DNA from 2 places in the Streptomyces sp. MGP-BFMKR1 genome. Region 1 is predicted to be linked to the other one. Evidence: predicted binding sites of a transcription regulator. Region 1 holds the regulator's gene; the other holds the start of a gene.
The links. Region 1 encodes HrcA, which represses chaperone genes, less so after heat shock. Its sites were predicted from a motif close to TTNGCACTCNGNNNNNCNGAGTGCNAA; they were not measured.
Positions count from the first base shown of each region.

Region 2: the regulator HrcA is predicted to act here: its motif matches at 3,233-3,259, upstream of groL (chaperonin GroEL).

Region 1 covers NZ_CM173408.1:6,266,641-6,274,239, forward strand. The annotation lists gene AC3CHW_RS24955 (Uma2 family endonuclease) at 118-690, shown strand; gene AC3CHW_RS24960 (DUF3097 domain-containing protein) at 722-1,573, opposite strand; gene AC3CHW_RS24965 (MBL fold metallo-hydrolase) at 1,789-2,523, opposite strand; gene hrcA (heat-inducible transcriptional repressor HrcA) at 2,723-3,739, shown strand; gene dnaJ (molecular chaperone DnaJ) at 3,740-4,873, shown strand; gene AC3CHW_RS24980 (nitronate monooxygenase) at 5,158-6,276, shown strand; gene AC3CHW_RS24985 (16S rRNA (uracil(1498)-N(3))-methyltransferase) at 6,273-7,016, shown strand; partial or broken gene AC3CHW_RS24990 (IS5 family transposase) at 7,072-7,599, shown strand, end outside.
Region 2 covers NZ_CM173408.1:5,107,467-5,115,065, reverse strand. The annotation lists gene AC3CHW_RS20170 (MurR/RpiR family transcriptional regulator) at 1-10, shown strand, start outside; gene murQ (N-acetylmuramic acid 6-phosphate etherase) at 202-1,149, shown strand; gene groL (chaperonin GroEL) at 1,420-3,045, opposite strand; gene AC3CHW_RS20155 (cold-shock protein) at 4,019-4,222, opposite strand; gene AC3CHW_RS20150 (ubiquitin-like small modifier protein 1) at 4,666-4,941, opposite strand; gene thrC (threonine synthase) at 5,030-6,343, opposite strand; SAM riboswitch class I at 6,361-6,499, opposite strand; gene AC3CHW_RS20140 (glucosyl-3-phosphoglycerate synthase) at 6,674-7,599, shown strand, end outside.

The sequences.
Region 1 (7,599 bases):
GCGGCCGGCGGGCTGGCCGCTCGAACGGGTGAACGCGTGTGGACGCCCGCCGCTCCGATCCCGGCCGTCCCTACGCTGTCCCCACACGTCGCGGCGTACAGAGGGAGGTCCACGGAGATGAGCGGTGCGAAGGCCCGTCTGGTGACCGACATCAGGGAGATCTTCGCGACGCTGGAGGCCCCCGGCGAACTCAGGGCGGAGCTGCTCCGAGGGGAGATCGTCATGACGGGCGGGCCCGACCGGGCCCACAACATGATCGTCACGCGCGTACGGGACCAGATCCCGCAGAACCGCTGGTATCCGGTGGCGACGCAGGACATCGCCATCCCCGGCGAGGTCAGCGAGCCGCAGCCGGATCTCGTCGTCATCGAGCACGGCGCCTTCGACGGTCGCTCCCGGCTCGTGCCCGCCCCGGCGACCACCCTCCTCCTGGAGGTCGTCTCGAAGACCAGCAAGCACCGGGACCACGTCACCAAGCGCTCGATCTACGCCGCCGGGCAGGTCCCCGCGTACCTGATCGTCGACCCGTACGCGGCGACCTGCGTGCTGCTGACCGAGCCGCGCGGCTCGGGCGAGGCGGCCGACTACCGGACGGAGCGGACCAGCGAGTTCGGCGAGCCGGTGCCGATCGGCGCGCTCGGCATCGAGCTGGACACCTCGGAGTTCGGCACCCTGCCGGCGGGTTCGTAGCCCGTCACACCCGGGCCGTGGCGCCGCCCCGTCACGCCGGGGCCGTGACGAAGTCGATCAACTCCTCGACGCGGCCGAGCAGTTCCGGCGCCAGGTCCTTGTACGAGTGGACCGAGCCCAGGATCTTCTGCCAGGCCGCGCCCGTGTTCTCCGGCCAGCCCAGGGCGCGGCACACGCCCGTCTTCCAGTCCTGGCCGCGCGGGATCACCGGCCAGGCCGGAATGCCCAGCGACGCGGGCTTCACGGCCTGCCAGATGTCGATGTACGGGTGTCCGACGACGAGTACGTCGCTGCCGCCCGCGCTGACCTCCGCCGCGATGCGGGACTCCTTGGAGCCGGGCACCAGGTGGTCGACCAGGACGCCGAGCCGGGCGTCCGGGGCCGGGGCGAACTCGCGGACGATGGCGGGCAGGTCGTCGACGCCCTCCAGGTACTCCACGACCACGCCTTCGATGCGCAGGTCATCGCCCCACACCCGCTCGACCAGTTCGGCGTCGTGGCGGCCCTCCACGTAGATGCGCCCGGCGCGGGCGACCCGGGCGCGCGCCCCGGGGACGGCGAGCGAGCCGGACGCGGTGCGCGGCTTCCCGCCGCCCCCGGCCGCCGTCTGTCCGCCCGCGCCGGGCCGTGGCCGAACGAGGGTGACCGGGCGGCCCTCCAGCAGGAAGCCGGCCGGGCTCAGCGGGAACACCCGGTGCTTGCCGAACCGGTCCTCCAGGGTGACGGTCGGGCCCTCGGCGGTCTTCTCGCAGCGGATGACGGCGCCGCAGAAGCCGGTGGCCACCTCCTCCACCACGAGATCCACCTCGGCCGCCACCTCGGGCACGGACGTGGGCTTCTTCCAGGGCGGGGTCAGGTCGGGCCCGTACTGTCTGCTGCGCATGCGGCAGACGATAGCTTCCGCCCCGGCGCCCGCCCCGCGCACCCACCGCACCCCGCGCACCCCGCGTGCGCGCTGCCGCGAGCCGCCACCGCGTGCGCCGTAGCGCGTACGCCCACCCCGCCCGGGCCCACTTGCCGCCCGGCCCGCTTGCTGCCTGGTCCGCCGGCGGGCGCGCCGGCGCGTGCCCCGCGCGTGGTTCGGCCGGCGGGCGCCGGTCAGGGCGCCGTCGCGTAGCGGCGGGCCAACTCCGCGCGTTGCGCGCGGACGTACGCCGCGTCCACCACCGCCCCGTGCCCCGGCACGTACACCGCGTCCTCGCCGCCGAGGGCCAGCAGCCGGTCCAGGGCCGCCGGCCACCGGGCCGGGACCGCGTCCGGGCCCGCCTGCGGCTCGCCGGACTCCTCGACCAGGTCGCCGCAGAAGACGACCTCGGGCCGGCCCGGCACCAGGACGGTCAGGTCGTGCCCGGTGTGGCCGGGGCCGACGTTGGCCAGCAACACCTGGCGTCCGGCGCCGAGCCCGATGGTCACCTCGCCGCTCACCGAGTGGCGCGGGCAGACCAGCAGGTCGACGGCCTCGGCGACCGCCTCGGGGTCGGCGCCGTGGCGCACCGCGTCCGCGCGCAGCGCCTCGCGTCCCCGCTCCAGCACGTCCGCGAGCCCCGCCGCCCCGTAGACCTGCACGCCGGCGAAGGCGGCCGTGCCGAGCACGTGGTCGAAGTGCGGGTGGGTGAGGGCGACGTGGGTGACCGGGCGGCCGAACAGGGCGCGCACCTCGCGGCGGATCTCGGCGCCCTCACGCAGCGTCGCCCCGGTGTCCACCACGAGGACGCCCTCCGGGCCGGCCACGGCCCCGACCGTGGCGTCCCAGCCGGGCAGCCGGCGCCGGGCGACGTCCGGCGCCAGCATCTCCCAGCGCTCGCGCACGCGCTCTTCCGTCACGCTGTCCATGGGGAGACGCTAGCCCCCGGCGGGGCGGCGCGCCCGGCCGGTGCGGCGGCGGTTTCCAGCCCCCGCCCACCAGCGGCCGGGGCCACTCTTGCCCGGATCGCGGTGACCGGCCGTACACTGGCTCAGGGGATTTGGCACTCGGGCGCGATGAGTGCCAGGAAAAGTCCCCTGATAGACGGTTTGACTGGAGGTGTGCGCGGTGCTGAGCGAACGCAGACTTGAGGTTCTTCGCGCCATCGTCCAGGACTACGTCGGCACGGAGGAGCCGGTGGGCTCCAAGGCGTTGACCGAGCGGCACCAGCTCGGCGTCTCGCCGGCCACGGTGCGTAACGACATGGCCGCGCTCGAGGACGAGGGCTTCATCGCCCAGCCGCACACCAGCGCCGGCCGCATCCCCACCGACAAGGGCTACCGCCTGTTCGTGGACCGGCTGGCCGGTGTGAAACCGCTCTCGCCGCCCGAGCGCCGGGCCATCCAGAACTTCCTGGACGGCGCGGTGGACCTCGACGACGTGGTGGGGCGCACGGTGCGGCTCTTGGCGCAGCTCACCCGCCAGGTCGCGGTGGTGCAGTACCCGTCCCTGACCCGCTCCACGGTGCGCCACGTCGAGTTGCTCGCGCTCGCGCCCGCGCGCGTGATGCTCGTCCTGATCACCGACACGGGCCGGGTCGAGCAGCGGATGGTGGACTGCCCGGCGCCCGTGGGCGAGACGGCCCTGGCGGACCTGCGGGCGCGGCTGAACAGCCGGGTGGTGGGGCGCAGGTTCGCCGACGTGCCGCAACTCGTGCAGGACCTGCCGGAATCGTTCGAGCAGGAGGACCGGGGTACGGTCTCCACGGTCCTGGCGACGCTGCTTGAGACGCTGGTCGAGGAGACCGAAGAGCGGTTGATGATCGGCGGCACGGCCAACCTCACCCGGTTCGGCCATGACTTCCCGCTCACCATCCGGCCGGTGCTTGAGGCCCTGGAGGAGCAGGTCGTCCTCCTGAAGCTGCTCGGCGAGGCCAAGGATTCGGGCATGACCGTGCGAATCGGTCATGAGAACGCTCACGAGGGCCTGAACTCCACATCCGTGGTCGCTGTCGGCTACGGTTCGGGCGACGAGGCAGTCGCAAAACTCGGCGTGGTCGGACCGACCCGCATGGACTACCCCGGAACGATGGGAGCGGTACGCGCAGTGGCACGATACGTCGGACAGATCCTGGCGGAGTCGTAAGTGGCGACGGACTACTACGCCGTCCTGGGCGTGCGGCGCGATGCCTCTCAGGACGAGATCAAGAAGGCGTTCCGCAGGCTCGCGCGTGAGCTTCACCCGGACGTCAACCCCGACCCGAAGACGCAAGAGCGCTTCAAGGAGATCAACGCCGCCTACGAGGTGTTGTCGGACCCGCAGAAGAAGCAGGTCTACGACCTCGGCGGCGACCCGTTGTCCAACGCGTCGGGCGGCGGCCAGGGCGGCTTCGGCGCCGGCTTCGGCAACTTCTCCGACATCATGGACGCCTTCTTCGGCACCGCGTCCCAGCGCGGCCCGCGCTCGCGGACCCGGCGCGGCCAGGACGCCATGATCCGGCTCGACATCGAGCTGGACGAGGCGGCGTTCGGGACCACCAAGGAGATCCAGGTCGACACGGCGATCGTGTGCACGACCTGTAGCGGCGAGGGGGCCGCGCCCGGCACCTCGGCGCAGACCTGTGACATGTGTCGCGGTCGCGGCGAGGTCTCCCAGGTCACCCGCTCCTTCCTCGGACAGGTCATGACCTCGCGGCCGTGCCCGCAGTGCCAGGGCTTCGGCACCGTGGTGCCCACGCCGTGCCCCGAGTGCGCGGGCGACGGACGGGTGCGCTCGCGCCGCACGCTGACGGTCAAGATCCCCGCAGGCGTGGACAACGGCACCCGCATCCAGCTCGCGGGCGAGGGCGAGGTCGGCCCGGGCGGCGGCCCCGCCGGCGACCTGTACGTGGAGATCCACGAGGCCGCGCACCCCGTCTTCCAGCGCCGCGGTGACGACCTGCACTGCACGGTCACCATCCCGATGACCGCGGCGGCGCTCGGCACCAAGGTGCCGCTGGAGACGCTGGACGGCCTGGAGGAGATCGACATCCGGCCGGGCACCCAGTCCGGCCAGTCCGTCCCGCTGCACGGACGCGGCGTGACGCACCTGCGCGGCGGCGGCCGGGGCCAGCTGATCGTGCACGTCGAGGTCACCACCCCGAGCAAGCTCGACCCCGAGCAGGAGGAACTCCTGCGCCGGTTGGCCAAGTTGCGTGGCGAGGAGCGTCCGCTGGGCGAATTCAAGCCAGGCCAGCAGGGGCTGTTCTCGCGGCTCAAGGACGCGTTCAACGGCCGCTGAGGCCCGGCCCGGCTGACTCGGGCCGTAATCGCCGGTGGGCGCCGATTCCGTTGCGTACGGGATCGGCGCCCTTCGCGTCGGCGCCCTTCGCGTCGGTGCGCCGGCGCGGGAGCCGTCGGTGCGCCGGGGTACGGGACGCATGGCGGCGCTTGTGTACGTGTGGGCGGCGTGCGCATCGCGTGAACAGCGCGTGCCCGGCGGGCGGGGAGTGCGTGTCGGGCGTCCACACAGTGGACGCTCGGGGGCGTTACCCGGTGCTGTGGAGGGCGTGACACGATGTGGTCATGTCCTCCGCGTTGACCGGTCTCTCCCGGTATCCGATCGTGCAGGCCCCCATGGCGGGCGGCGCCTCGCGCCCGCAGCTCGCAGCCGCCGTGGGCGCGGCCGGCGGGCTCGGCTTCCTCGCCGCCGGGTACAAGACGCCGGCGGCGATGTACGAGGAGATCAAGCACCTGCGGGCGCAGAGCGACGTGCCCTTCGGCGTCAACCTCTTCATGCCGCAGCCCGCGACCAGCGACCCCTCGGCCGTGGCCGTCTACGCCGAGCAACTGGCGGGCGAGGCCGCCTGGTACGAGACGCCGCTCGGTGACCCCGACTCGGGCAACGACGACGCCTACGAGGCCAAGCTCGCCATCCTGCTCGACGACCCGGTGCCGGTGGTCTCCTTCACCTTCGGCTGCCCGACGCGCGCCGTGTGCGAGGCGCTGGCCCGGGTGGGCACCGTGACGGTCGTCACCGTCACCACCGTGGAGGAGGCGCTGGCCGCGCACGCGGCCGGGGCCGACGCCGTCTGCGTCCAGGGCATCGAGGCCGGCGGCCACCAGGGCACACACCGCGACGACCCGCACGCCCAGGGCATGGGCGCGGGGCTCGGGCTGCTGGCCCTGATCGAGCTGGTGCGCGACGCGGTACCGCTGCCGCTGATCGCCGCCGGCGGACTGATGCGCGGCACGCAGATCGCCGCCGTGCTGGCGGCCGGCGCCAGCGCCGCACAGCTCGGCACGGCGTTCCTGGTCTGTCCCGAGTCCGGCGCGCACGAGCTGCACAAGCGGGCCATGACCGACACCACCTTCACCCGCACCGAACTCACCCGCGCCTTCTCCGGCCGCCCCGCGCGCGGCCTGGCCAACCGCTTCCTGCGCGAGCACGGCCCGTACGCCCCCGTCGCCTACCCCCAGGTGCATCACCTCACCTCCGGGTTGCGCAAGGCCGCCGCCAAGGCCGGTGACCCGCAGGGCATGGCGCTCTGGGCGGGCCAGGGGCACCGGCTGGCCCGGGAGATGCCGGCGGGGCACCTGGTGGAGGTCCTCGTCGACGAGTTGGAGGCCGCCCGCGCGGGGCTCGCCGCGCGGGCCGGGCTGGCGGCGCCGCAGCCCCGGACGGGCGCCGGGGACGTGGCGTGAGCGCCCCGGTCTTCGTCGCCGACACCCTGGAGGGCGCGGCGGTCGGCGCCGCGCTCACGCTGACCGGCCCGGAGGGGCGGCACGCGGTCGCGGTGCGCAGGCTGCGGGTCGGCGAGGAGGTCGTGCTCACCGACGGGGCGGGCCGGGGCGTCTCGGGCACCGTGGCCGCCGTCGAGGGCAAGGACCGGCTGACGGTCGAGGTGGACGAGGTACGCGGCGAGCCGGCGCCACAGCCGCGCATCACCGTCGTGCAGGCGCTGCCCAAGGGCGACCGGGGCGAACTCGCCGTGGAGACCATGACCGAGACCGGCGTGGACGCGGTGGTGCCGTGGGCCGCCGCGCGCTGCATCACCCAGTGGCGCGCCGAGCGGGGCGCCAAGGCGCTCGCCAAGTGGCGGGCCACCGCGCGCGAGGCGGGCAAGCAGTCGCGCCGGCTGCGTTTCCCCGAGGTCGCCGACGCGATGACCACGCCGCAGGTGGCCGAGCTGCTGTCGCGGGCCGACTTCGCCGCGGTCCTGCACGAGGAGGGCTCCCAGCCGTTGGCCACGGCCGAGCTGCCGACGCGGGGCGAGGCCGTGCTCGTCGTCGGGCCCGAGGGCGGCGTGTCCCCGGAGGAGTTGGCCGCCTTCGCCGCCGTGGGAGCCCAGCCCTACCGGCTCGGGCCCAGCGTGCTGCGCACCTCCACCGCGGGCACGGCGGCCCTCGCGCTGCTGCTCGGCCGCACGGGTCGGTGGGGTTAGGCCGTGTTTTAAGGTCGGGGTTCCGGTTCACGCCTCGCGTTGTGATGATCATGGTGTGGGGCGTGGGGTTCTGTCTAATGAGCAGTGGTCGGTGTTGGAGTCGTTGCTGCCTGCCGCTGGTGTAAGTCGCAGGTCGGCGTCCCGGCAGATGTTGGTGGACGGTGTGCGGTGGCGAGTGCGGACCGGTGCTCCGTGGCGTGACCTGCCGTGTGAGTACGGGCCCTGGCAGACCGTTTACGGACTGTTCCGCAGGTGGCAGCGCCAGGGCGTATGGGCGCGGCTGCTGGCCTTGTTGCAGGCGAGGGCCGACTCGTTCGGGCTGATCGACTGGGAAGTCAACGTCGACTCCACGGTCTGCCGGGCCCATCAGCATGCGGCCGGTGCCCGCCGCAACGGCGCTGGGCAGAAGGAACCGCCCGGCGGGGTCGGCCACGAGCCAGACGATCACGGGCTGCGCAGGTCCCGCGGTGGCTTCACCACGAAGATCCATCTGGCGTGCGAGCAGGGCCAGAAGCCGCTGTCGCTGCTGGTAACGGCGGGCCAGCGGGGCGACAGCCCGCAGTTCGAGCCGGTCCTCGAAGCC
Region 2 (7,599 bases), 1.2 Mb from region 1:
GGGCCACTGAGCCCCACCCGCCGCTCCCGTACGCCGACCGCGAGACCCCGCCCGCGCGGCGTCGCCCGCACCCGCACCCGCGCCCGCGCCCGCGCCCGCGCCCCCGAACCCGTACGCGCACCAGCCGTACCGGCCGCGCCATCCGCACCAGCTCTCTCCTGCGAACCTCCCTCATCCGTACCGAGAAAGAGCCCCCGTCGCATGAACCCCAGCACCCAGGGCCAAGCGCCCGACCGGCTCCGTGCCGAGCTCGACACCCTCACGACCGAGGCGTTCCGCCCCGAGCTGGCCGACGTCGACCGGCTCAACACGCTCGCCATCGCCCGCCTGATGAACGCGGAGGACGCCGCCGTCCCCACCGCCGTCGCCGAGCGGCTTCCCGAGGTGGCCGCCGCGATCGACGCGATCGCCGCGCGGATGGCCGACGGCGGCCGGCTGATCTACGCGGGCGCGGGCACCGCGGGCCGGCTCGGGGTGCTCGACGCCAGCGAGTGCCCGCCCACCTTCAACGCGGCCCCCGACCAGGTCATCGGCCTCATCGCGGGCGGCCCGGACGCGCTGGTGACCTCGATCGAGGGCGCCGAGGACAGCGCCGAGCTGGCCGCCGCCGACCTGGCCGCGCTGAAGCTGACCGACCGCGACAGCGTGGTGGGCGTCTCCGCGTCGGGGCGCACGCCGTACGCCGTCGGGGCCGTGACCTACGCGCGCGAGCGCGGCGCCCTGACGGTGGGGCTGGCCTGTAACGCGGGCTCGGCCCTCGCGGCTGCCGCCGAGCACGGCATCGAGGTCGTGGTCGGCCCCGAAATGCTCACCGGCTCCACCCGGCTCAAGGCGGGCACGGCCCAGAAGCTGGTGCTCAACATGGTCTCGACGCTGACCATGATCCGCCTGGGCAAGACGTACGGGAACCTGATGGTGGACGTGCGGGCGTCGAACGAGAAGCTGCGCGCCCGCTCGCGCCGCATCGTGGCGCTGGCCACCGGCGCGCCGGACGACGCGATCGAGGCGGCTCTCGCGGCCACCGGCGGCGAGGTGAAGAACGCCATCCTCACCCTCCTCGCGGACGCGGACGCCGCGACGGCCGAGCGGCTGCTCGCGGAGGCGAACGGCCACCTCAGAGCGGCGATCGACGCCGCCCGCGCGACCTGAGCCCGGCGGATCGGGACAGCCCGCACGCACGGCAGCCCACACGGCCCGACGGCCCACACGGCACGGGCAGCCCGCACGGTCCGCGCGGCCTGAGCCTCCCGCGCGGCCGGAGGCCGACGGCCCGCGCGGGCCCAGCCGGGCCCGACCCGCGCCGCCCGGGCCCGGTCCCCGGGAAATCCGCCCCGATGAACCGGGCCCGGACGCGCCCGAGGGCGGCACCCGCGGGGGGTGCCGCCCTCGTTCGTAGGAACAGCCGATCCGCGAGGCGGATCAGAAGTCCATGTCACCGCCCGGCATGCCGCCCGGCGCGCCCGCGGGGGCGGCCTTCTCCGGCTTGTCGGCGATGACGGCCTCGGTGGTGAGGAACAGCGCGGCGATCGACGCGGCGTTCTGCAGCGCGGAACGCGTCACCTTGGCCGGGTCGATGATGCCCTCGGCCACCAGGTCGACGTACTCGCCGGTCGCGGCGTTCAGGCCGTGACCCGGGGTCAGGTTGCGCACCTTCTCCACGACGACGCCACCCTCAAGGCCGGCGTTGACCGCGATCTGCTTGAGCGGGGCCTCCAGGGCCAGGCGCACGGCCTGCGCACCGGTGGCCTCGTCGCCCTCCAGCTCCAGCTTCTCGAAGACCGAGGAAGCCTGCAGCAGGGCCACGCCACCACCGGCGACGATGCCCTCCTCGACGGCGGCCTTGGCGTTGCGCACCGCGTCCTCGATGCGGTGCTTGCGCTCCTTCAGCTCGACCTCGGTGGCGGCACCGGCCTTGATGACGGCCACGCCGCCGGCCAGCTTCGCCAGGCGCTCCTGGAGCTTCTCGCGGTCGTAGTCCGAGTCCGAGTTCTCGATCTCGGCGCGGATCTGGTTGACCCGGCCCTGGACCTGGTCGCTGTCGCCGGCACCGTCGACGATGGTGGTCTCGTCCTTGGTGATGACGACCTTGCGGGCGCGGCCCAGCAGGTCGAGACCGGCGTTCTCCAGCTTGAGGCCGACCTCCTCGGAGATGACCGTGCCACCGGTGAGGATGGCGATGTCGCCGAGCATGGCCTTGCGGCGGTCACCGAAGCCCGGGGCCTTGACGGCGACGGACTTGAAGGTGCCACGGATCTTGTTGACCACGAGGGTGGACAGGGCCTCGCCCTCGACGTCCTCGGCGATGATCAGCAGCGGCTTGCCCGACTGCATGACCTTCTCAAGGAGCGGGAGCAGGTCCTTCACCGCGGAGATCTTGGAGTTGACGATCAGGATGTACGGGTCGTCCAGGGACGCCTCCATACGCTCCATGTCCGTCGCGAAGTACGCGGAGATGTAGCCCTTGTCGAAGCGCATGCCCTCGGTGAGCTCCAGCTCAAGACCGAAGGTCTGCGACTCCTCGACGGTGATGACGCCTTCCTTGCCGACCTTGTCCATCGCCTCGGCGATGAGCTCGCCGATCTGGGTGTCAGCGGCGGAGATGGAGGCGGTGGAGGCGATCTGCTCCTTGGTCTCCACGTCCTTGGCCTGCTCGAGGAGCTGCGCGGAGACGGCCTCGACGGCACGCTCGATGCCGCGCTTGAGGGCCATCGGGTTGGCGCCGGCGGCGACGTTCCGCAGGCCCTCCTTGACGAGCGCCTGGGCCAGGACGGTCGCGGTCGTCGTGCCGTCACCGGCGACGTCGTCCGTCTTCTTCGCGACCTCCTTGACCAGCTCGGCGCCGATCTTCTCGTACGGGTCTTCGAGCTCGATCTCCTTGGCGATGGACACACCATCGTTGGTGATCGTGGGCGCGCCCCACTTCTTCTCAAGGACGACGTTGCGGCCCTTGGGGCCGAGGGTGACCCGGACGGCGTCGGCGAGCTGGTTCATCCCGCGCTCGAGACCGCGCCGTGCCTCCTCGTCGAACGCGATGATCTTGGCCATGTGAAGTGGTCCTCCCAGGACTGGGGGTCCCCCCGGCCAGTGGCTGGGGGAGGGTGGATACTCCGGACCGCGCGCGGCGCCCGCGACGGACGGCCTGCCTGCCGAGTGGTTCCTTCCCACCCGACCTGCGGGCCTCACCGACCCGGTCCTGCTGTCACTCTCGACATCAGAGTGCTAACGCCAATGATTAGCACTCGGCACCCCCGAGTGCAAGGCGCGCTCCGCAGGAGCGTCGATGAGGGGTGGTGGTCGGGGACGCCATCAGTGGGTGTCGCTCCGCAGGAGCGTCGATGAGGGGCGGTGGTCGGGGACGCGGTGGGCGCAAGGCGCGCCCCGCAGGAGCGTCGTTGAGGGGTGGTGGTCGGGGACGCCATCAGTGGGTGTCGCTCCGCAGGAGCGTCGATGAGGGGCGGTGGTCGGGGACGCCATCAGTGGGTGTCGCTCCGCAGGAGCGTCGTTGAGGGGTGGTGGTCGGGGACGCGGCGGGCGCAAGGCGCGCTCCGCAGGAGCCTCGCTGCGAGGCGGTGGTCGGGGACGCCGTTCGCAGGTGCGCCACCACGGGAGCCCCGACTCACATTCGCCGTACGCAGTCGCAACGCCCGGGAAGAAAAGGCGGGCCGCCGGGGCGCGGCCCGCGGGGCGCCGGGGGCCGTACGAGCCGTCGGCGGGGGCGCCCGGCGCGGTGGTGTGGGCCGGGGCGGGTCGGGGTGGGACAGGGTGAGCGTGCGCCGTGTGCGAGCCGTACACGCGGCGGCCACGTCCCCGACACGAGCCGGTCCGCCCGCCCGTGCGCCAGCGGTCGTGGACGCGCGCGCCAGCGGGTTCCGAGGGGCGCGCCAGTCGCGTACCACCGCGCGTGACCCGGGCCGCCAGCGGGGCGTGCCGTGGGGTCAGGGCGGGCCGGGGCGCGCGAAGGGCCCGCACCCCCCTGCCGAGGGTGCGGGCCCTTGTTCGCGCTGCAGTCGGTCGGCGCTCAGCCGGCCACGCGGACCATGTCCGCCTGCGGCCCCTTCTGGCCCTGCGAGATCTCGAACTCGACCCGCTGGCCTTCCTCAAGGGTGCGGTACCCGTCCATCTGGATCGCGCTGTAGTGGACGAACACGTCCGCACCACCGTCGACCGCGATGAAGCCGTACCCCTTCTCCGCGTTGAACCACTTGACGGTGCCCTGAGCCATTCCTAACTCCCCTATTGCTGGCCCTTGCGCAGGACCGCACTCCGCGGACCCGGGTCAGACCTCACCCCTGAGAAACCCCAACCTTGCGGAAAGGGGACCCCTGGGGCGTGCGCCGGAACGCGTCGACCGCCGCTGAATGTATCTGCCCAGATGCCCAGAGCAACAGGTCAATCGGACGAGAATTCTGGGCGCGCGTCATCGGCCATACGAGGTGAACTCCGGTGATTACCGGTCAAGTCGGGCCGGACATGGCGGGAGCAACCCGGCAAATCATGTCCACACTTCACGCACATTTTGACGAGCCGCTGCCGCTTCCGCGTGCGGGCCCGTAAGAGAGGGAGGGAGATCAGTTCAACCTTATCGCGGTTTCAAACGCGGAATTGCCCCGTCCGCTTTCTCGTGGACGGGGCAATTCGGGCAGCTCGCGATGCGGAATGCGCGGGTCAGCCGCCGGCGACGGCGGGAATGATGGAAATGCCCGCGCCGTCCGGCGTCGCCGTCTCAAGTCCCTGGGCGAAGCGCACGTCGTCGTCGTTGACGTACACGTTCACGAAGCGGCGCAGCTTGCCCTGGTCGTCGAGCACCCGGGCGGCGATGCCCTGGTGGTTCTTCTCCAGGTCCGCCAGCACCTCGCCGAGGGTCGCGCCCTCGGCGGGCACCTCGGCCTTGCCGCCGGTGTAGGTGCGCAGGATGGTCGGAATGCGAACGTTGACGCTCATGAGGGGGCCACCTTCGTGAAAGAACGGAAAGCTTGCTGATCGCGACGGACGGGGCGCCGGCCGGGTCGTGTGGCCGGCGCCGCGGGCGTCAGCCCGCCAGGCCCGCCGCGCGGAACGCGTCGAGGCTCGGCTTGATCGTCGCGGTGGGCCCGGTGGTGGGCGCGACGGCGTCCAGCGTCTTGAGCCCGTCGCCCGTGTTGAGGACGACGGTGGTGCGGGCCGGGTCGAGCTGACCGGTCTCGATGAGCTTCCTGGTGACGCCGACGGTCACGCCGCCCGCGGTCTCCGCGAAGATGCCCTCGGTGCGCGCGAGCAGCTTGATGGCGTCCACCACCTGCTCGTCGGTCACGTCCTCGACCGCTCCCCCGGTGCGCCGGGCGATGTCCAGCACGTACGGGCCGTCGGCCGGGTTCCCGATGGCCAGCGACTTGGCGATGGTGTTGGGCTTCACCGGGCGCACCACGTCGTGCCCGTTCTTGAAGGCCCGGGAGACCGGCGAGCACCCCTCGGCCTGCGCGCCGAAGATCTTGTACGGCTTGTCCTCGACCAGGCCGAGCTTGATCAGCTCCTTGAGCCCCTTGTCGATCTTCGTGAGCTGCGATCCGGAGGCGATCGGGATGACGATCTGGTCCGGGATCTCCCAGCCGAGCTGCTCGCAGATCTCGTACGCCAGCGTCTTGGAGCCCTCGCCGTAGTACGGGCGCAGGTTGACGTTGACGAAGCCCCAGCCCTCGCCCAGCGAGTCGCCGATCAGCTCGCTGCAGAACCGGTTGACGTCGTCGTACGTGCCCTCGATGGCGACCAGTTCGCCGCCGTAGACCGCGGCCATGACGACCTTGCCGGCCTCCAGGTCGTGCGGGATGAACACGCAGGAGCGGAAGCCCGCGCGGGCGGCGGCGGCGCCGACCGCGCCGGCCAGGTTGCCGGTCGAGGAGCAGGAGAGCGTGGTGAAGCCGAAGGCGCGGGCGGCCTCGACGGCGATGGCCACGACCCGGTCCTTGAAGGAGTGGGTCGGGTTGCCCGAGTCGTCCTTGACGTACAGCCCGCCGGTGACGCCCAGCTCGCCGGCCAGCCGGTCGGCCTTGACCAGCGGGGTCAGGCCGGGGTTCAGGTTGGGCTTGGACGCGACGTCGGCGGGGACCGGCAGCAGCGGCGCGTACCGCCAGATGCTGTTCGGGCCGGCCTCGATGCGCTCGCGCAGCCCCTGCGGGTCGCCGGTCGGCAGGTCGTACGCCACCTCAAGGGGGCCGAAACACAGCGCACAGGCGAAGATCGGGCCGAGGTCGAAGCGTTCGCCGCACTCGCGGCAGGACAGCGCGGCGGCGGGGCCGAGGTCCACGGACGCGGCGGACGCGTCCGGCGTGGCGGGGGCGGTGGTGCTTTCGGTGACTTGCACAGCCATGGAGGCGAGGCCCTTTCTCCTCATCTTCCTCGCGACGCATCTCGCCACGAGACGGAATTGGCACCTTCCCCGCCGGGAGCCTCGCGGTGCGAGAAACCGACTGGAGGGTTGCCGGGGCTTCAACGGGCCGTGTCCCTCTGCCCCTCTGGATGAGCGGTATGGCAGCGGCTCCTTGGAGCCGAGCGTTTGTTGGCGTGATGACCCCGGCATGCGACGGTCATCCGCGTTGTTCAAGACTGTAACCGAAGGCTGGGACCCGGGTGAGGGTCGTCCAAACCACGAGATGAACGTAACATCGAGCGCCGCTCGGCGCGCAAAGGAGTCACGCAGGTGCTGGAAGAGGTGGAGCACTGGCTCAGTCGCCGGTCCTGGTCCGCTGCCGACCGTCCGCTCGACCTGCTCCTCGCGGCGAAACGGGCCGGTGGCACCAGCGTCAGCGTGGTGCTGCCCGCGCTGAACGAGGAGGCGACGGTCGGGGCGATCGTCGACGCGATCCGGCGTGACCTGATGCGGGCGACCCCACTGGTGGACGAGTTGGTGGTACTCGACTCCGGCTCGACGGACGGCACGGCCGAGGTCGCGCGCGCGGCCGGCGCGCGCGTGGTGCACCGGGACAGCCTGCTGCCCCGGGTGCCGGCGGTGCCGGGCAAGGGCGAGGTGCTGTGGCGTTCGCTGCTCGCCACCAGCGGCGACATCGTCTGCTTCGTCGACGCCGACCTGCGCGACTTCTCCGCCACCTTCGTCTCCGGGATCGTCGGCCCGCTGCTCACGGAATCGGATGTGCAGTTCGTGAAGGCCATGTACGACCGGCCGCTCGATCCGGCGCACGGGGCCGAGGCCGGTGCCGGGCCGGTCGGGCAGGGCGGCCGGGTGACCGAGCTGGTGGCCCGGCCGCTGCTGAACCTGCACTGGCCGCAGCTCGCGGGCTTCGTGCAGCCACTGGGCGGCGAGTACGCGGCGCGCCGTTCGCTGCTTGAGCGGCTGCCGTTCCCGGTCGGCTACGGCGTGGAGCTGGGCCTGCTCGTGGACGCGCTGCACACGGTCGGCCTCGACGCGCTCGGCCAGGTGGACGTGGGCGTACGCCGCCACCGCCACCAGGACGGCCAGGCCCTCGGCCGGATGGCGGCGGCCATCTACCGCACGGCCCAACTGCGCCTGACCCGGGGGCACTTGGTGCGCCCACGGCTCACCCAGTTCACCCGCGGCGCCGGCGGCGGGTTCGAGCCGCTGACGCACCCGGTGGACACCGAGGAGCG